2 regions of the Paraburkholderia caffeinilytica genome follow, and region 2 is predicted to be linked to the other one. Evidence: riboswitches for the same ligand, from Rfam matches in the RefSeq annotation. Region 2 holds a riboswitch; the other holds the start of a gene.
The links. A riboswitch is a leader RNA that binds a small molecule or an ion and turns the genes downstream of it on or off. The one in region 2 is predicted to bind manganese.
Positions count from the first base shown of each region.

Region 1 (3,498 bases), on a different replicon from region 2:
TATTGAAGTGGGATGCGGCCCGTCGATCGTATCCAGTAGAATTTCCTCACCCGATCTGGCGAAAGAGGAGTCTTCGTGACCGTTGCCGACAACCCGGTTTCCGCAAGAATGGTGAGCCTGCTCCAGCGTCTGGCGCCGAACGAGGGGTACACCCAGTCCGCGCTGGAAGGCGTGCGGTTCATGCGTTCGAACCGGCCGCTGGGGCGCACGCCGGTGCTGTACGAGCCGAGCATCGTGATCGTGTGTCAGGGGCGCAAGCTTGGCTTTCTGGGTGAAGAGGTGTATGTCTACGACGCCCAGCACTATCTGATCTTGTCCGTGCCGCTGCCGTTCTCGACTGAAACCGAAGCGAGCGAGTCCGAGCCGATGCTGGCCGTGTCGTTGCGCCTCGATCTGATCGAGTTGAGCGACCTGATACTGGCGATCGATCGCGGCGGAAACCACCAGCAAGGCACTCCGCTAGGGATCGTATCGACGCCGCTCGAAGGCGACCTCGCCGAAGCGGCTTTGCGTCTGCTGCAAGCCATGACGTCACCCCTGGACGCCGAGGTGCTGGGGCCTGCAATCGTGCGGGAAATTTGCTATCGAGTATTGATCGGGGAACGAGGCGGAGCGATGCGGGCTGCGCTCGCGCATCAGGGCCGCTTCGGCAGAGTCGCGAAAGCGCTGCGGCGAATTCACACCGACTATGCGCAGCCACTGGATGTCAGTCGTCTCGCGGAAGAGGCGGGGATGAGCGTTCCCGCGTTTCATGTCAACTTCAGAACCGTTACGCTGACCTCTCCGATCCAATACATCAAGTCGACGCGTCTGCATCAGGCACGCCTGCTGATGATTCGCGACGGGTTGACTGCCGCCTCGGCGTCGGCGCGCGTCGGCTACGAAAGCCCCTCGCAGTTCAGTCGCGAGTTCAAGCGGTTTTTTGGACGCTCGCCGGTCGACGAGGCCCGAGACATGCGGGCATCGTTCGCGCTATCGCCAGCTGCAAAGATCGACGATTTCGCCGCGTCTCACTGACGGACTGGAAGCCGGCTACTCCCCAAAGACAGGGGCGAGCATATGATGCGCGAAAGGCATTCGTAATAATTGGCACGCGCAGCAATGCTCAACCGCGAAAAGCGCTATTGTGGCGGCTTGCCTCTGTAACATGAGGCGCGATAAAATCGCGCCTGCTCATTGGGGAGTAGCCGCCTCGAACGCCACGTTCGAGGGTGCACGTCAACATACTTGGCGAGTCGAGAGACCCGCTATGGCGTGCGCAGCCAAGTGCCTGGCAAGACCGATGACACGCATTCCGACCTAACCGGGTCGCCGGAATGCGCGTCATCGCGTTTTTTCTGCGCGGCCCGGGTACAACAACCCATGCAATCCTTCCTCATTTCGACCAGCGTGGTCGGCCTTGCCGAAATTGGCGACAAGACTCAACTCTTGTCCCTGGTACTGGCGGCGCGATATCGCAAGCCCATCCCCATCATTCTTGGTGTTTTTGCCGCTACCCTCATCAATCACGGTGCATCCGGCGCACTCGGCGCGTGGCTCGCGAGCGTTCTGAGTCCGGGCATTCTGAATTGGGCGGTTGTCGCGTCATTCGCGGTGATGGCGGTGTGGATTCTCATTCCCGACAAGCTGGACGACGCTGACGCGGTATTGACGAAAAACTCGATGGGCGTGTTCGGCACAACTGCGCTTACATTCTTCCTCGCCGAGATGGGCGACAAAACCCAAATCGTCACGATCGCGCTTGCTGCGCGTTTTCACGAGTTCTTCGGCGTTGTCGCGGGCACGACGCTCGGCATGATGTTGGCCAACGTGCCCGTCATCTATCTGGGGCACAAATTCGCCGACCGCTTGCCAACCAAGGCGGTCCACATTCTGGCCGCCATCATCTTCGTTGTGCTTGGTGGCCTCGCCCTCAGGACCGCGCTGTTTCCGCAAGCGCACCCGTTGTTCTAGTTCGAGAGCTTGCCTTATACGTTCGAGCCGTGATTTCCACGACGCGGTTTCCTGGACTGAACGTCACGGCCGAGGGGATTTCATCATGGAGCTGCTCTGATCCAGGTGCGGGTGTTTTCGGTTGAGCGTGGATGGGTCTCACATCATGCCGCCCATGCTGCCAGTGCCACCTACGCTTGCTCCCCCGGTCCCGCTTGTACCGGTACTCGGCGACGTCGCAATCGGATGTGCGGCTCCCATCGCGGCTATAAGCGCGACGGCGGCTGCGTCCGGTTCGCCGTTGGTGTCGATTGCGCCGAGAGCGAGGAGTGCTTCGAGATCGCTGTCCTCGCCTGGCTGACCGACCGTGAATGCGGTGGTCAGAAAATTGGGGGTGGAAAGCGTAATGCCGTACTTTTGCTGCAGACTCTGGACGACGGCGGCCTGCGCGGTCAGGACGTCGGTCTGATTCTGCAGCGTCTGCTGAAACGGTGTGCTCGTTGCGAAGCCGGCGATAAGTCCGCTTTCATTCGTACCGAGTTGCGCCGCCAGATACGACAACAACAGGTCGGTCTCCGGCGTGACGTTGTACGTGCCGCCTGCGAACGCTGTGGAGTGCAGCGTCGTCCCGCCCGAGGTCGCAGCGATCATGCAGGGCATCGCCGCGCCGAATGTCGCGTGGAAGTTTCCGTTCGCATCCGCCGCGACCGAGGTGGAGCCCCGCGCGCAGCCGATGCTAATCGTCGCGTTCGCGAGTGCCTTGCCGGTTGCCGCCGTACCGGCAATCGACACCATCGACAGGCTGCTCGCGCTGCCGCTACCACCGCCTCCGCCGCCGCAGCCCGCGAATAGCGCAACGGATGCAGTTAGCAGCCCCGCGCAAACAGGACGGATGACGTGCTGTTGTCGAGTGCTCATCGAAGTCTGCCGTTGGTTCGTACGTCGTTTAAACGATTTCGTGGGGGCGTCTATTCCATCTCTCGCATAGCGCCTGATTTTGCGAGGACATTGCGCACTATCCGCCCCGAGCGAGGTGGCGGCTGAGTGCCGAAAAGTGTCCCGGCTCCACCGCGGCAGACCTTCACTTCACACGATTGGAATATAGGGGCCACGCCATACGTTTATTGGGAGCGCCGGCACCCGAGATGATGATGGCCCGTGCTGAACCCATGATGCCTTGCGGTGTTCGTCTTTCCGATCGTCCAGCAAGCCTAAGCACGCTGCTTGCCGCGGGTTGGCAGGCAAGCGCGCGGACGTTGCTGTGCGCGCTTGCGTTGACGTGCCTGTTTGTCTGCATGGGCGCCGAGGCCCAATCGGCCAAACCGGTGACGCCGGTTTCACCCGGACCATCGACGGAATGCGCCGACGCCGCCACGTCGGATACCGTGAGTGTGGACGTCGACCGGTTCAGGTGTCTCGCGGCGCGCGATCAGGCGGCTGCGTTGAGAGCGTGGATCGAAAGCCGCTCGCTTCTGTCCCTCACTGACGCCCAGATTCTTTCCCTGATGGACGCGATGAAGCCAGACGCCTTTGTCGAGTACGCGAGATCCGACATGGTTCCCGACG
Region 1 covers NZ_CP031466.1:3,458,041-3,461,538, forward strand. Annotated here, with positions in the region: gene DSC91_RS15190 (AraC family transcriptional regulator) at 76-1,017, shown strand; yybP-ykoY riboswitch at 1,167-1,349, shown strand; gene DSC91_RS15195 (TMEM165/GDT1 family protein) at 1,363-1,953, shown strand; gene DSC91_RS15200 (hypothetical protein) at 2,092-2,850, opposite strand; gene DSC91_RS15205 (DUF1571 domain-containing protein) at 3,078-3,498, shown strand, end outside.
Region 1: it holds a riboswitch for manganese, as region 2 does, so the genes downstream of both, DSC91_RS15195 (TMEM165/GDT1 family protein) here and DSC91_RS25280 (sodium:calcium antiporter) in region 2, are expected to answer to the same signal.

Region 2 (3,498 bases):
CATTCCGCCCGAGCAGGTGATCGGCAGCACCGTCAAATACAAGTACAGCCAGACGAACGGCGCGGTGTCGTTGAGCCGGCTTGCGCAGGTCGACACGCTCGTCGACGGCGCGGCTAAACCGCTCGCCATCGACCGCGTGATCGGCAGGCGTCCAGTGATCGCGTTCGGCAACGCCGACGGCGATGTGCCGATGCTCGAATGGACCTCGACCGGCGACGGCCCACGCCTCTCGGCGCTGCTGCATCACACCGATGCAGAACGGGAGTATGCGTACGACCGCACGACGAAAAGCGGCAAGCTCGACAAGGGTTTGGACGAGGCCGGCGCGAAAGGCTGGCTCGTCGTCGATATGAAGGATGACTGGAAGACGGTGTTCAAGCCGGATAGCACGGCAACCGCCACAGCTGCGGCCGCCGCGCCCTCCAATTAAAGCGAAAGCGGCAATCAGGAAGGCCACGCCTGCTGCCGCTTTTCGCGCGGTCTTCCCCCCTTCATCATTCAGCTAACGGCTCAGCGTGATCGCCAGATAAGTCGCGTAGAGCACGCCGCACACCAGCAGCGCCCACACCGGCACGCCGCGCTCGCGCACGTTGATTCGCAGCCACGCGGCGGCGGCGAGCGTGATCACAATGCCGGTCACCACTTCGATGCGCGGCGTCCACGGCGTCAGCAGAATTCCGATCGCGGGCAGCAGCGTGCCCTGAAACACCATCGCGCCGGTGATGTTGCCGAACGCCAGCGTGTCCTTGCCACGGCGAATCCACAGGATGCTGTTGACCTTCTCCGGCAACTCGGTGGCAATCGGAATGATCAGCAGCGACAGCAGCAGCGGCGAGACGCCGAGCACCTGCGACACGCCCCGCACACCATGGATGAAGCCTTCCGCGCCCCACACCAGCAGCGCGACGGCCAGCACCAGTTGCGCCGCGATGGTCGCGAGATTGGTGGGCAAGCCGAGACGCGACAGCAGCATCCTGCCCGGCGCTTCGGTGCCATGACCGGCGTCGACCAGTTTGTTCGATGCGCGGAACGTCATCACCACATAGGTGATGTACACGCCGACCAGCGCCGCGCTGATCAGCGCCCGCACGAACATCTGGTCATGCGGCACGTACATCGCGGCGGCCGCCAGCACGAACGCACACAGGAAGTAGTTCAGATCGCGCGTGAAACCCGTGCGTTCCGGCGTCACCCGGCCGGCGACGCCGCGCGAACCGAGAATCGCGAGCGTCATCAGGAAGGTGGAGAGGGTGGAGAGCATGAGCGGCGCGCCGAGAATCGCGCCGACGCCGATCTCCTGGTTGACCGCGCTATCGGCCGTGCCACCGGCAATCGCGAGCAGCGGAACGAGGGTTTCGGGCAAGGCGGTACCGACCGCCGCGAACAGCGAACCTGTCACGCCCTCGGAGATTTTCAGGCGCTCGCCGAGGTGTTCGAGTGCGTTGGTGAAGAGCTCGGCCGCCACCAGAATGACGACCAGCATGAGCGCGAGTTCAAACAGGAGACCGGTCATGTGCGGCTCCCGGCAAATCCAGAGGGGAAACGGCACGACGGACGGTCAAGCGGGAACACTGGCAGGGCACAACGATGTTTCACAGGGCAACTCCGCGGTCGGACGTAGATGACGAACCCATGACGCACCGCGACCCGTCCGACCAGAACGAAGTAGTGCGCCAATGGTCTCGCCAAACCGACCCGGTCGAACGCGCCATGACCCGCAGGCCAAGTATGTTGACGCGCTCTCCTTCAATGGATGAAGGAAGGCTACTCCCCAGTGACCCGAGGATTCTAACGGGACCGGCGGCTTTCAACAAGCTTGGAGTCGGGCGCTGTTTGGTGCTGTTTGGTGCTATTGGGCGCTTGCGCCGACGCCTTCCGGTCTCGTCGCGTCTGTCCGACGCGCGAGCGTGTGATAGCCCCACTGGTAAGATCACTCACCGTCTACGACCGCAGTGAGTCCTCACATGAACTACCAGAATCGCCAGTGGTTTTACGTCAAGCGTCCGGAAGGACGGGTTGGCGATGAACACTACGAATTGCGCGAAAACGAGCTCGACGACACTTTGTCATCGAACGAGGTGCTGATCCGCGCGCGCATCGTCAGCGTCGATCCGTACATTCGGATCCAGCAACACGAACGCAATACTTACGATGTGCCGCATCCGCTCGGGATCGTCCAACGGGCGGGCGTGGTGGGTGAAGTGGTGGCGTCGGCGAGTCCGCTTTTCAAACAAGGCGACTGGGTGTCGGCCTACAGCGGCTGGCAACTGTACGCCAAGTGCCATCACAGCGAGCTGACCAAACTGAACCCCGAGGCGGCGCCCGTTTCGACCGCGCTCGGCGTGCTCGGCATGCCGGGTCGCACCGCGTGGTTCGGTTTGATGGAAGCAGGCCGGCCGCGTCCGGGCGACACGCTGGTCGTATCCGGTGCGGCGGGCGCGGTCGGCTCGCTGGTCGCGCAGTTCGGCAAACGCGCCGGGTGCCGCGTCATCGGCATCGCGGGTGGCCCGGACAAGTGCGCGTTTCTGACCGACACGCTGAAGCTCGACGGTGCCGTCGACTACCGGGCGCATCCCACACTCGAAGGCTTGCAGTCGGCGCTGCAGGCGGCCACCGGCGGCGTCGACGTCTATTTCGACAACGTGGGCGGCATGGTCACCGATGCGGTGATCCCGCTCATCAAGCGCCGCGCGCGAATCGTGATCTGCGGCGCGATCGCTCAATACGACGGCGGTCTCGATACGCCGGACCTCGCGCCGCGCTTCCTGCAGCACATGCTGTTTCAGCGCGCGACGATCCAAGGGATTCTCGCGCGTGATTTCACGCATCGGATGGACGAGATGCTGCAGACTGTCGCGCCTTGGGTGAAGAGCGGTGAGATTGTTTATCAGGAGACTTACGTCGATGGTTTTGACGCGTTGCCTCAGGCGCTGAACAGCCTGTTTGAAGGGAAGAATCTTGGGAAGCTGCTGGTTAGGGTGTGACCGGTCAGACGATGCGGATCGCCGACGGCCGTGACGACGGCCCGCCGCTCGCGAGATGAAACGCATAGCGGGAGACACCGGCGGCGGCCCATCGCAAGTCGAGCCAGCGGGTTACATACCCCACCGGCTCGGCCTGTTCGATCAGGCAATCAATACTGGTGTCGCAAACAGGCAAGGCAGATAGGTTCACGCCCTATAAAGTCGTGGGTGCATCTGTTCCGACGTTTGCCTCTTGCAGCAACATCGCCTGAAGCACGAATTCAACGCCTTCGTCGCGTAACGTGATCTGGTCCGCCTAGTTGAAGTGATACTGCAGGCCGACGGTAAAGCTGTTATTGCGCCGTTTCGTACCGTCTTTATTACTGGAGTCGGTCGTCCATTCGCCTGCCACGCTCACGTGCCTGGCGAACTTATATTCGACCCCCAATCCCCAATGCAAGCGGGTTTCCGGCCAGCTTGACGTGAAACCAACGCGAGCATAGGGCATGATCTGATTGAATGGCATGCCGAATTT
Region 2 covers NZ_CP031467.1:2,009,309-2,012,806, forward strand. Annotated here, with positions in the region: gene DSC91_RS25275 (HAD family hydrolase) at 1-430, shown strand, start outside; gene DSC91_RS25280 (sodium:calcium antiporter) at 503-1,513, opposite strand; yybP-ykoY riboswitch at 1,614-1,785, opposite strand; gene DSC91_RS25285 (NADP-dependent oxidoreductase) at 1,965-2,984, shown strand; gene DSC91_RS37620 (hypothetical protein) at 2,989-3,174, opposite strand; gene DSC91_RS25290 (outer membrane protein) at 3,280-3,498, opposite strand, start outside.